DNA from 3 places in the Acetobacterium sp. KB-1 genome. Region 2 is predicted to be linked to each of the others. Evidence: riboswitches for the same ligand, from Rfam matches in the RefSeq annotation. Region 2 holds a riboswitch; each other region holds the start of a gene.
What was found. A riboswitch is a leader RNA that binds a small molecule or an ion and turns the genes downstream of it on or off. The one in region 2 is predicted to bind cobalamin.
Positions count from the first base shown of each region.

Region 1: linked by a shared signal. The riboswitch ahead of nikB (nickel ABC transporter permease) and the one ahead of DOZ58_RS16170 (EutP/PduV family microcompartment system protein) in region 2 are both predicted to bind cobalamin.
Region 3: linked by a shared signal. The riboswitch ahead of DOZ58_RS13575 (anaerobic ribonucleoside triphosphate reductase) and the one ahead of DOZ58_RS16170 (EutP/PduV family microcompartment system protein) in region 2 are both predicted to bind cobalamin.

Region 1 is NZ_CP030040.1:2,653,683-2,658,161, forward strand. Features, by position in the region: gene DOZ58_RS12250 (ABC transporter substrate-binding protein) at 1-311, opposite strand, end outside; gene nikC (nickel transporter permease) at 353-1,189, opposite strand; gene nikB (nickel ABC transporter permease) at 1,191-2,129, opposite strand; cobalamin riboswitch at 2,285-2,473, opposite strand; gene DOZ58_RS12265 (PTS sugar transporter subunit IIB) at 2,710-2,994, opposite strand; gene rpe (ribulose-phosphate 3-epimerase) at 3,032-3,682, opposite strand; gene DOZ58_RS12275 (PTS sugar transporter subunit IIA) at 3,719-4,171, opposite strand; gene gyrA (DNA gyrase subunit A) at 4,171-4,479, opposite strand, start outside.
Region 2 is NZ_CP030040.1:3,518,352-3,522,830, forward strand. Features, by position in the region: gene DOZ58_RS16160 (cobaltochelatase subunit CobN) at 1-1,041, shown strand, start outside; gene DOZ58_RS16165 (radical SAM/SPASM domain-containing protein) at 1,055-2,110, shown strand; gene DOZ58_RS16170 (EutP/PduV family microcompartment system protein) at 2,198-2,659, opposite strand; cobalamin riboswitch at 2,806-2,991, opposite strand; gene modA (molybdate ABC transporter substrate-binding protein) at 3,169-3,963, shown strand; gene DOZ58_RS16180 (ABC transporter permease) at 3,972-4,479, shown strand, end outside.
Region 3 is NZ_CP030040.1:2,925,174-2,929,652, reverse strand. Features, by position in the region: gene nrdG (anaerobic ribonucleoside-triphosphate reductase activating protein) at 1-30, opposite strand, end outside; gene DOZ58_RS13575 (anaerobic ribonucleoside triphosphate reductase) at 27-2,387, opposite strand; cobalamin riboswitch at 2,505-2,684, opposite strand; gene DOZ58_RS13570 (MarR family winged helix-turn-helix transcriptional regulator) at 2,980-3,444, shown strand; gene DOZ58_RS13565 (FMN-binding protein) at 3,459-3,836, shown strand; gene DOZ58_RS13560 (flavodoxin domain-containing protein) at 3,859-4,350, shown strand; gene DOZ58_RS13555 (response regulator) at 4,341-4,479, opposite strand, start outside.

The DNA.
Region 1 (4,479 bases), 860 kb from region 2:
CCGTTAGAAAAGGTGACCTTATCCTTAATGGTAATTTTCCAGGTATTGGTATCCACATTTTCATAAGACTCCGCCAACCACGGCTCTGGTACCAGCTCCATGTCCAATTTAAAGAGGGTCTCTGAAATAGCATAACGGACAGTAAACCAACCCTGCCAATCGACAGCCGGATCAAGCGAGCTCACCGCCTGTGTCTCACCCCAAACCAGATGTTTTTCTCCCGAGCTTCCGGTTTCACTGTTTCCACACCCTGCTAAAACAGCAACCATTAATATCAATGACAACAACATGATCAATACTTTTCTTTTCATATTCACTCCTTTTTATTTTTATTTAAAACCAGTAGCTGGTTTTAGATCGTTTGTTGTTTGGGTTCTAATAAATCCCGAACTGTATCACCGAGAAGATTAAAAATCATCACCGCTACCAACATAACTACCCCTGGGTAGAGAATAATCCAAGGGGCCGTCTGCATCAGACTACGGCCTTCATTGATCATTGAGCCCCACTCGGCCTGGGGAATCTGCACGCCGATTCCTAGAAAGGACAATCCGGCGATGCCCATCATCATTCCACCAATTTGCAGGGTTGCCGTAACAATTAAGGGTCCTGAAATATTCGGTAACATATGCCGCCACATGATCCGGGAATGACTGTTTCCGGAAATCCTGGCGGCTTGAATATAAACCTCAGACTTTACTACCATGACACTGCCCCGGGCTAATCGTGCATACTGGGTCCAGCCGGTCACCGCCAGGGCAATCATGGCATTGATCAGACCACCACCTAAAATACCCGCTACCGCAATGGCCAGAATCATATCCGGAAAAGCCAACAATATATCAACCACACCCATCAGTGCCCGGTCAACCTTTCCGCCATAATATCCGCAAACCACCCCATAGGCCGTTCCAAAGATAAAGGTCCCCATTACTAATGCCAGGGAAGCAAAGATGGAAACCTTGGCACCCATTAACACTCTTGAAAAAACACATCGGCCATAACTATCGGTACCAAAAGGATATTCTGACGAGGGCGGTTGCTTCGCCAATTTTAAATCGGTTAAATTTGGATCATGGGGACACAGCCAGGGTGCTACTAGACTTAAAACGATTAGAATCAGGACAACACCGAAAAGAAAATACAAACGCTTATGAACGGCATCCATTGGCAGTTTTATTTTTTTCATTTTAGGTTTCCCACCCTTCTTTAACCCGCGGATCTAAAAGATGATAGGATAAATCGGTTAATAAATTAACCACAACATAGATAATTGCCATCCACACCACAAAACCCTGAATCACCGGATAATCTCGGGCGCCGATGGCATCAACAACCATTTTCCCCAACCCCCGCCAGACAAAGATGGTTTCCACCACTGCTGCGCCGCCTAAAAGCGACCCGATCGATAGACCAATCAGGGTTACCACCGTGATCATCGAATTTCTTAATACATTTTTATACAAGATAACATTTTCCTGAATCCCCCGGGAGCGGGCTCCCATCACGTAATCTTTATTTAGTTCTTCCAGAACGGCAGCGCGAATCTGACGAATATATTTTGAGATCATCACCGTCGATAGTGCAATGGTGGGCAAAATCAAGCCTCGAATCGATCCTGTTGCTAACACTGGCAACCAGTTTAATTGCATGGCAAAAACATAAATCAGAACCAATGCCAGAAAAAAGTTGGGAATTGAGGTGCCCACAAAGGTAAAAAAACGAATGCTATAATCAACCCATTGATTTTGCCGGATAGCTGCTAAAATCCCCAGCGGAATGGCAATTAAAAGCGTTAAGAGCATCGAACTGACGGCCAGAATAATGGTTGAGGGCATTGCCGTTACTATTTTTTGACTAACTGGTACATTATCAATATAAGAGACCCCCATATCACCTGTTAAAAGATTTAAAAGCCAGCTCAGGTATTGTTCCAGAAAGGGTTTGTTTAATCCCATCTCTTCTCTTGTTTCATCAAGGATCTCCTGGCTGACTGCGGTTCCCTGAGCTGAGAGTTTCATTTCAGCGGGGTCACTAGGCGCAAGATACATTAATGCAAAGGTGATAAAACTAACACCAAGCAGTATTGGAATTAACTGCACTAACCGCTTCCTAATATATTTTCCCACGCATTCACCCCTTGATTTTTATTTTGTTAGTATATTCTAACTCCATACATCATGTCAATTGATTTTTCCTTGAGCCCATAAAAAAACTCACTATCCATAAAAGACAGTGAGTTTGTATTTTTCACAGCACAAAATCATCCTCTATCTTCCGTAGAGTATTAAGACAATAAACAGGCAGGTCTTCTGGCTCAAGTTTCAATACATCACATCCTGCCTATTTGTGGCATTTCTGGTGTGACTTTTCTCTTACAGCGGCGGGACCGCGTGGGATTTACACCCAACTTCCCTTTTCACCAGCTTATCATTTTTTAATGACAGCTGACACCTGGTTAATATTTAATTATTTTTGGGTAATATATATCAGAACAAAACAAATGTCAAGACTCTGTTTTAACTTACACCTCTGTTGTCATTCATAAACGCTAGGTAAATAACTAAATTTTTTGTAAAAAAAACCACGAAAATTAATAAACTTAACCTTCATGGCCTTTCTATTGATCTTAAATCAATATTTGTTATCCTCTAGTTTTTAGATCCAACCTAAATAAATTATACGTTAAATTATTATCAATTGTCAATTCTATTTTTTTAATATTTCAATCAACTGGTCAATGGTACTTTGTAAATTAATCCCGGTTAAAAAAGCGCGGCCATTAATCACCGGAATATCAATGTCCCCTTCCAGTTGACAGGTACAGACAATCGCATCGGGATGTAATTCTTGATACTTTTTAAAGGCATCTACCGCTTTGGCTTGAACAGTTTGACAGGCAATCCCATTTTCCAGCGCAATCTGTTCAATCTTTTTGGCAACTACAGTCGAGGTCGCCAGGGCAGTTCCACACGCAACTAAAACAAGTTTCATCGTTAATTCCCTCTTTCAATAATTAGAATTTTAGAATTTATCCCTTGATGATTTTTTTGAACTGTCCTAAATTTTCTTTCATATCGCCTTTAAATAAGCAGGATCCGGAAACAATGACATTGGCCCCAGCTTCCACTACTTCTTTTAGGGTGTTAAAATTAATTCCCCCATCAACCTGAAGATCAATATTTCGATTACCAATCATTTGGCGACAGGCGCTTATTTTTTCGGTGCTTTCTGGAATATAGCTTTGTCCGCCAAAACCGGGATAGACACACATAATCAGGATCATGCTAATGTGATCAAGATACGGCTTTATCACCTCCAGAGAAGTATCCGGAGAAACCACCAGTCCGGGTCTGACCCCTTTTTTTACAATGGCGTCAATACAGTCCTTAATCTCCCCATCCGACTCCACATGAACGGTAATGATATCCGCTCCGGCATCAGCAAACCGATCGATATATTTTAGCGGCTCGCTAATCATGAGGTGAACATCAAAGGGGATCTTTATGGTCTTTCGCAGGCTCGCCACCTGATCCGGACCGATGGTAATATTGGGCACAAAATGTCCATCCATAATATCCACATGGAGATAATCGGCGCCATTTTTTTCAACTTCTTTTAGATCCCGTTCCAGATTAGAAAAATCTGCACTGAGCATAGAGGGTGCTATTTTAATATTCATTGATATCTACTTTCCTTTTGAAATGCTGTAACCGGATTATAAAAAGGTCTTAATAAGATTGTAAATCATTTGCGGCTCTTTTGCATCTTTTATTTTTTGTAACATTTTTTCATTTTGAATAATGGTAATGATCGTCTGTAAGATCTTTAGTTGTTTTTCAGGATTATTAATGGCCAGTAAAAAAATTATCTGGACCGAAATACTTTCCTTGGGATTCCCCATGCCAGCAAAAACAATGGTGTTTTTTAACGTCACAATGGAAATACTTTCTTTTAATACATATTTCGCTTCAGTATGGGGCAACGCCACCCCTATTTTTGTGGGTAAACCGGTCGGAAAGGTTCTTTCTCTTTCCACTACCGCTTCAACAAAATCTTCAGTAACACACCCCTGCGAAAGCAGCGGTGTGGCTGCTAACGCAATGGCATCAAACTGATCCTTGACCGTACAATTGACTTGAATGCGATCGATATGGATTAACGAGTCCATTATTGTTTTTCAGTGGTATCAACGAGTGTCATCTGATTTTCGCCGTCATCGTCGTCGAGATCATCCACTGGATCCTCCTTATAAACTTTAGAAATGGTGGCAATGGATTCTTCCGGTTTTAATTTCATCAGACGAACACCCTGGGTATTGCGGCCAACGGCGGTAATATCATTACCGCCAAGCTTAATAACAACGCCCTGATTATTGATCATCATAATTTCGCCATCCCGGCTGATCACGCAGAAACCAACCAATTGACCGGTTTTTTTGGTGACTTTATAGGTTTGCACCCCTTTGCCGCCACGTTT
Region 2 (4,479 bases):
GACGTGATCATCCGGATTTCCGGCGTTTTAAGAGATTCCTATCCCGATCTGATTGCCTTGATGGATCAGGCAGTGCAAATGGTGGCTGTGCTTAACGAACCAGAAAGCTTAAATTTTGTTCGCCGCAATGCCTTAAAAACAATCAATGAACTGGCAGGAACAGAAGAAGTGGCCCAGGAAACGAGGTGGCGGCGTGCCACCATGCGGATCTTTGGCGACAAGCCGGGAACCTACGGCTCTGGCGTAGATCTGGCCTTAAAAGCCAGTGCCTGGGAGTCGGAAGATGAGTTGGCCAAGGTGTTTACCTCATTTTCGGGTTATGCCTATGGCGATGGTTTAAACGGAGCGGTGTCCCATAAAGAATTTGTGGATAACGTTAAGTCGGCGGAGCTTGTTTTTGAAACCTCAGTGAGTAATCGGTATGACCTGCTTTCATCTGGCTATAGCGCTTCGGTGATCGGCGGTTTTAACATGGTCAAAAATCAGTTTGATCAGGATGCGCTCAAACAATATCACGGGACCTCCAACAATAAAGAAAAGGTAGTTATTACAACAATGGCAGATGAGCTCAATCGCATTGTCGAAGGCACCTTATTTAATCCGCTCTGGAACCGCTCAGTAATGGACAAGGGCTATCGTGGTGCCGCCGAGGTAATGCGAAAGGCGCAAACCATTTTTAGCTGGAAGTGTACCACCAAAAATGTTGATGACAGGGCTATTGATGAAATCGTTAAGACCTATCTCGGTGATCCGGAAATGGCAAGCTGGCTTAGCCAGGAGAATAGCTTTGCCATTGAGGAAATGTCAAGACGATTTCTGGAGCTCCACCAACGACAAAAATGGAATCCTAGTCTCGAGGCATTAGAAATTTTAACAAATATTTATATGAAAATTGAGGGTGATATGGAAGAGCTGATGGAAGAATCCCAGGGTGATTACCAGGGCGGGACAATCGAAATTGTCGGTCACCAGGATGTGGAAGCATGGAACAAAAGTATTCAGGAAGTGGATGCCCTGTTCGATTCAGAGAAAAGTCTGTAAAAAGAAGTGATGGGTGAGATCACAATTTTTAAGACGTGTAACGGAGGTGGTTATTATTTCAAAAGAAAGTGTGCTAATTGTCCTTTGGACTACCGGTCGCTGTAATCTGGCCTGCGAATACTGTTATGCCGGTTTAACCCATCTAAAAGCGGATATGGATTTTGAGACCGCGGCTCAGACGCTGGATCTGTTTTCCGATCATTATATGAAAATTCAGTTCGCCGGGGGAGAACCGCTGCTGAACTACCCTTTAATCTGTCAAGTGGTTTCTTATGTGAAGGAAAAAAATTACAATGCCAGCTTTCAGATGCAGACCAACGGCATCTGCATTACCCCGGAGATTGCCGTGGGCCTGAAAAAAATGAGGATTGCCTTAGGGGTCAGTCTTGATGGTCCCCCGGAGGTGAATGAGTTTACCCGGGGAAGGACAAGAGACGTGATTGCCGGGATTGGGTGTCTGGCTAATGAAGGAATCAAAATCAATCTCAACAGCGTGGTGACCAGTCACAGCATCACACAGCTTCCCAAGCTGGTCAGTTTCGCCTATTATTTGGGTAATGTAGGCGGGATTGGCCTTGATTTATTGCGGGATGCAGGGCGCGCCAGAGACCAGCGGGCGATCATCAAAAAAGCCACCCCAGAGCAAATCAAGACAGCGTTGACGAAAATGGTTGAGACTGCTGAGGAATTATATCGGCTGACTGGTAAAAAAATTGTGATCCGTGAGGTTCATGAAGCGAAGCAGCGGTTGAAAATGACCTCGTGCAACAAGGAATACTGTTATGCATCCTGCGGTAGATCCTATGTCGTGCTGCCTTGTGGCGATGTTTACCCTTGCGGATCACTAATTGAAAATCCGAAATATTTTATGGGGAATGTGGTAAAAGCGCGCCCCTTAAAAAACGTTGTCATTGTAAAGGCAGAATCGCAAGGCTGTAAAACATGTGACTATTATAGCATCTGTCCCGGGGGCTGTCCCTCGCGCCTGATCTTAAATGATGAAAAAAAACAGGACACCTCGCTGGACTGCGTGTTAAAAAAGGCCGCCTTTGAGCTGGCCAGACAATAACAAGGCTTGGTGAAGTGGGAAACGATTAAGACGCAAGTTTAGCAATCATATCGCTGTTTGAAAGTAAGTCTACGGCAGGTCGTTTGCTTAATGATCAAAAGCGACATACGCCTGAATAACCGTCTTAAGTTCAGAGACCCCTTCGCCGGTCAATGCACTTACCGGGTGAATCTTATCAGGGTGGACTCCGGCATAAGTCAGGTAGCGTAGACTTCGCTTGAGGTTACAGTGTTTATGATCAATTTTGGTAATAACCCCAATTACGGGGATGTTATAGGTACAGACAAAATTAGGTGGAACCGAGTTTTGGTGATCGGTGCTGGAATTAATTAGAATAATCAGCCCCGCATCACAGGTTACATTAATGGCCTGAGGACGAAAACAGGGTAATTCAACAAATTCGCCAGGGGTATCAATAAAATGATCAGAATAACTGACCTGCTGGGTTTTCCCATAGGTAATAAATTCATTGGTCAGCCGTAAAAATAGGGTGGTTTTACCGCTACCGATCCGTCCGATGAGGGCGATGCGATTTTTATTATTGGCCATAAATAAATCCTCCAGTCTGCAAAAAACAAAAAAACCTTTTTTAAAAAAGGTTTGCAAATACGGAGTTGTTTCCGTGACGCCTGCAGTTGATCGGTGGGGCGTCATTTCGTTTTATTCTCACATTTTGCAGCCTTCTTTGAAGCTTCAAACAGATCGTGTTTTGACAAAAATATCCTGACTCAGAGGGACATCATACACACAGCCTTCTTGGTTAACCCAATGACTGAATGCGTCCATATTCTTCTCCTTACAGTAGCAAAGAAACTGTCGCGGATTTTTACCGCGTTCCTTTTGTAAACACTTTTTCTAGTTTATTATAGTCTAAAATCGGTCAATAATCAAGCACCTTGATCATTTTTAAAAGGACCAAGGATTAATACAAGTGAAGAAATTTGGCTGCTTGCGAAGAAAAAGGGTTGGTTACTTGACATATGCCAATAACCTATTATATAATTCAAAACATATCTAAACGTTACAAAACAATACTAAAGTAATGAAAAGGAGATGTGATGAAGAGCGTTAAGAATTGGTTAGTGGTATTATTGGTAATGGGAATAATTATCAGCTTGGTATCAGGTTGTAGCAGTAAGGCTGACGGAGCGCAAGAGAAAGTTGCTGAAAGTCAAAGTCTCGCTGGTCAAATCTTGTTTGTGTACTGTGGGGCTGGCATGACCAAGCCTTTCGGGGAAATTGCCGATAAATTCAAAACAGAAACCGGTTGTGAAATGGAAGTTGTTTATGCCAATGCGGCCCAGCTTCAGAATCAGATTAAGACAACTGGTGAAGGGGATTTGTTTATTGCCGGCTCCGCTGATGAATTGGCACCAGTTAAAGATTTTGTTACAAAAAGTAAAGAACTGGTCAAACACATCCCTGTATTGGCTGTAAAAAGCGGAAACCCACTGGGAATTTCCGGCTTAAACGATCTAGCAAAAGAAGGGGTGGAAGTTGTGCTGGGTGATGGCGATGCCACGCCAATTGGTAAGATTGCCAATAAAGCGTTAACAGATCTGGGGATTTTAAGCAATGTCAATGTCATTGCCCGGGCAGCCACAGCACCGGAAATATTTAATGCCCTGTCCGTTGATGAATGCGATGCGATTATTGTCTGGAAAGAAAATGTGACTGGTTCCGCCACCGAAATTGTCAAGACAACGGATCTGGATACCTATGTCAAAAAAGTTCCGGCGGCACAATTAAGCAGCAGTAAAAATACCGAAACACTGGATGCGTTTATGACATTCTTAGATTCGGATTCTGCAAAAGCGATATGGGAAAACTATGGATACGAAGTAGTTAATTAAACGATCTGATGAGGGAACGATTTTCAGTATTTAGTTTATTTGAAATCATTACAATCGTCATTACGGTCATAGTTATTAGCTTTACCTCAGTACTGATAGTGGCAATCGTCTTAAAAGGGTTACCCTATTTGGGTCAGGCATTTTATTCAGAAGAAGTGCAATTCGCTGTTAAAATGAGCCTGTTCACCGCAAGTATATCCACAATCATTTGTATGGTGCTCGCCATTCCCACCGCATATGCATTAACACGGACTGCGTTTCCCTTTAAAAAACTGTGTCAGATGATGATTGAACTGCCATTATCGATGCCCTATCTGGTTTTGGGTCTTAGTTTATTAATTATTTTTTCGTCAGACTTTGGTAAGGCCCTTAAAGAGTTGGGATTTAAGGTTGTCTTTGATAAAAATGGTATCATTATTGCTCAAACCGTTGTCAATCTTCCCTATGTAGTCCGATTTATTCGGACCGCATTTGAGGAAGTTGATGAGCGACTGGAGTTTATTTCCGGCAGTCTGG
Region 3 (4,479 bases), 590 kb from region 2:
CACTCCGGCGATTCTTACTTTTTTACTCATTGCAATTGCTCCATTGCTTCACCAGTAGCAATCTGCTCAGCAGCATTAAAATGTTTGATCCGATCTCTAACTTCCGCTTTTTTAGCATCGTTAAAACGGTCCAGAGTGCCCACCAGATAACCGGTGATTCGGCGAATGCGTTCAAATTTCTGCTCTCCTTCTGACCGACCGCAACTCGGGCAAACATCCCCGATAATTCCAGTATAGCCGCAAACCGGATCCCGGTCCACCGGATGGTTAATGGAACCATAGCCAATACCGGCTTCCTTCATCGCTCGGACCACCTTTTCAAAGGCCTCCAGATTATCCATCGGGTCGCCATCCATTTCCACATAGGTAATGTGCCCAGCATTGGTAAGCTCATGATAAGGTGCTTCCAGTCTGATTTTGTCGTAAGCACTGGTTCCATAGTAAACCGGGATGTGGAAAGAGTTGGTGTAGTATTCCCGGTCGGTTACACCCGGGATATCGCCAAAAATAGTTTTATCCAGCTTGACAAATCGTCCGGCGGTACCTTCTGCCGGCGTGCCCAGCAGGGTAAAGTTCATCTGATAGTGCTGGCTGGTTTCATCCATTCGCTTTCGCATGTGGCCCACAATTGCCAGCCCCAGTTCCTGGACTTCTTGCGCTTGCCCATGGTGCTTTCCGGTTAAAACGACAAGGCATTCCGCCAGTCCAATAAAGCCCATACTCAGGGTCCCATGTTTGAGCACTTCCCGGATTTCCATCTCTTCAGTAAGATCATCGGAATCAATCCAAACCCCCTGTCCCATCAAAAAGGGAAAATTTTTGACCTTTTTATGGGCCTGAATTTCAAATCGTTCCAGTAATTGATCAATAACCAAATCAATTTTTTTATCCAGCTCAATAAAAAACAGTTCTTTGTCTCCTTGACTATTTAAGGCAATACGGGGCAAATTAATGGTGGTGAAGCTCAGATTCCCGCGGCCATAGGTGATTTCCCGATTGGTATCATGGACATTTCCAATCACCCGGGTGCGGCAGCCCATATAGGCTATTTCTGTTTCCGGTTGACCTTCTTTGTAATACTTCAGGTTGTAGGGTGCATCCAGAAAGGAGAAATTGGGAAACAATCGCTTGGCACTAACCCGGCAGGCCAATTTGAACAAATCATAATTGGGGTCCCAGGGATTATAGTTCACCCCTTCTTTGACCTTAAAAATATGAATCGGAAAGATCGGCGTCTCCCCATTGCCCAGACCAGCCTCAGTAGCCAGCAACAGGTTTTTTATCACCAACCGCCCTTCGGTAGAACTATCCATACCATAATTAATCGAACTAAAGGGGATTTGGGCCCCGGCTCGGCTGTGCATCGTGTTCAGGTTATGGACAAACGCTTCCATTGACTGATAGACACTACGGTCGATTTCCCGCTCGGCATTTTCCATTGCAAAGCCTTGCACCCGGTTAATGACATTGGCGTCAACAATCCATTGGGCCAGGCTCCGGGCTTCTGCTTCTTGATAACCTTTGGGTTGATTTAATTCGGGTCTTAACCCCAGTTTCTTTTCGATGTCCGTGCCGATGGCTTTAACCTTTGCTAAGGCATTCTTTGTCTCTGTTAATAAGGTTAAGGCCTTGGCAAGGTTCTCCTGATAAAGCCGGACAAAGGTTTTTTTTACCCCCGGAACCATGGCATAGTCAAAATTGGGAATGCTCTGTCCGCCATGCTGATCATTCTGGTTCGACTGGATGGCAATGCAGGCCAGAGCCGAATAGCTTTGAATATCATTGGGTTCGCGCAGATGTCCATGGCCAGTAGAAAAACCATTTTTAAACAGCTTTTCCAAATCAATCTGAGTGCAGGTCGTCGTCAGGGTTAGAAAGTCCATATCATGAATGTGGATTTCACCGGCTTTATGAGCGGCTGAATGCTCTGGATTCAAGACAAACATTTCATAAAACTGCTTGGCGCCCTCTGACCCGTACTTCAGCATCGTGCCCATAGCGGTGTCCCCGTCAATATTGGCATTTTCTCGTTTTACATCATTATCCTTAGCGTCCTTGAAGGTCAGGTCTTCATATATTTTCATCAGCCGGGTATCCATCTCCCGAATTCGGGTTCGTTCAGCCCGGTATAGAATATACTCCTTGGCCGTTTTGGCGTGTCCGGTTTCAATCAGGATTTTTTCCACCGCATCCTGAATTTCTTCCACTGTTGGCGCATTCGTATTCATTTCCTGCTCAATATAAATGGTAACCCGCTCGGCCAGATCCATGGCCGTCTGATAATTCTGGCCGCCGATTTCACTGGCTGCCTTGAAAATAGCGTTGGCAATTTTTTCAATGTTAAACGGGGCTTCTCGTCCGTCTCTTTTTCTAATTTTTGTAATCATTCTGGTCGTTTCCTTCTTTCCTGCTAGTCTTTTTGTTGTTTTAGGCATGCAAAAACCCCTCAACGGCGTGGTCAAGAGGCATAATGATACATTGAACACCCTCTATCACGCGTAGAGTCTGGTGCATTTAATAACGGCGGGTAATCTGACTCCGGTTTGAACGTTCAGAAACAAACAGCTTAACCTGTTTATTTTCTTTTAACATCTCACCATTACAGCGGCGGGACCGTGCAGGATTCACACCTGCTTCCCCCAAACTGCACCTGTTGGCACAGCACCATTATCTCCTTATTTTGTTGTTTGTATTTTATCACATACAAGATGTAGTGTCAAACTGATTTATAATGCAAACGTTAATCACTATTTCAATCAAGTAACATCATCCCTATCGTGAACTTTTTCGCTTGTTTATGATAACATAAATTTAAAAATTTCTACCGTTAAATTTTTTGCAAACCCTTTCAAATTTTGCTAGTCTTAACTTTCTTCAGAAATATATATATTCGGCTGATAAGTATTGACAGACAAAAATAGGTAAGGTATTATCTATTAAGGTAAGGTCTTACCTTAATAGAAGCGAGGAGGTTATATTTTGGACCATATCGACTCAATGACCGATCAAAAATTTATCTTTGGCAGTGTTCAAGTCGTTGCCAACCAGATGACCACCCAACTGGAGCGGGAACTAAGAGAATACAATCTAACAACCAAGCAGTGGCTGCTCACGATTGTCGTTGCGAATACCTTTGATCATAACCCCACCATCAAAGAAGTCGCCAAAGGAATGGGCAGTTCTCATCAGAACGTCAAGCAGGTAGCTCTGAAGTTAGAACAAAAAGGCTTCATTGTTATGGAAAAAGACCCTCAAGATGCCCGAATCACCCGGATCAAACTAACCGACGCCGTCGATTCTTTCGGTAACGAAAGTCAGGCGAAAGCAGTGATTTTTACTGAAAAATTATTTAACGGCATCTCGGCAGAGGAGCTGGCTATGACTCGGTCAACCCTTGCAAAGATACTGACAAACCTGGAAAAGATGGATCAAGAATCAAGATAACAGGAGGAAAATACGTGAAAAAAGCAATGATTATTATTCTGGGCGTATTGGTACTAGTAGGTGCCGGCGGATTTTTTTATCTCACCAGCGGCCTGGAATCCGGGGAAAACCTGGCAATCAATCCGGTGGATCTACAAAAAATTGAAGATGGCACCTATGCCGGTGTTTACGAATCTGGACGTTGGACCAATGAGGTTGCCGTCAGTGTGGCCAATCATCAGATTACATCAATTGATGTGGTCAAATCCGTCACCATGGAATCTCCAGATGTGACCAGTACGATTATCAACCAAGTCATTAAAATACAAAATACCACTGTCGATACAGTCAGCGGTGCCACGGTTACCAGCAAAGCCTATCTCAAATCCATTGAAAATGCCTTAACTCAATAAGATGCAAAGAAAGGAAATGCCCATGAAAACCATGATACTTTATGCCAGTAAATATGGCTTTACCGCGGACTGCGTCGCAGAACTAAAAAAGAACTTAAACGGAGAAACCCGACTCGTCAATATCAATTCCGATAAAATTCCCGCTCTGGACGACTACGATACAGTCTTAATCGGCGGTTCTATTTACATTGGACAGATTGACAAGAAAATAAAGAAATACTGTCTTTCACATTTAGATGAACTGAAAAACAAAACTCTGGGCTTTTTTATCTCCTGTGGTTCGGCTGAAACAATTGATACTTATTTTAAAGACTCTTTTACCGACATTCTGCTCGAAAAAGCCCTTACTCTCGATAATTTTGGTGGCGAAATGAGACCGGATAAAATGAAGTTTTTTCATAAGTTCGTGTCAAACATGGTCGAGAAGTCTGCCCAAAAGGATAACACGTCTCCGATGAAGCCGTTGCCCGAAAGCATTCTTCGGATGGCAAATACGATCAATACTCATTCCTGACCGCCACTATCTTCAACTGGCTCGATTGTATCCAGCAGTAGCTTCATAGCCGCCACAAACTGAGAATAGAAATTGATGATTTCTTTTTCTGCCCCGCTTTCAAGTGCTTTCTGGAAGTCTTTGGCGATT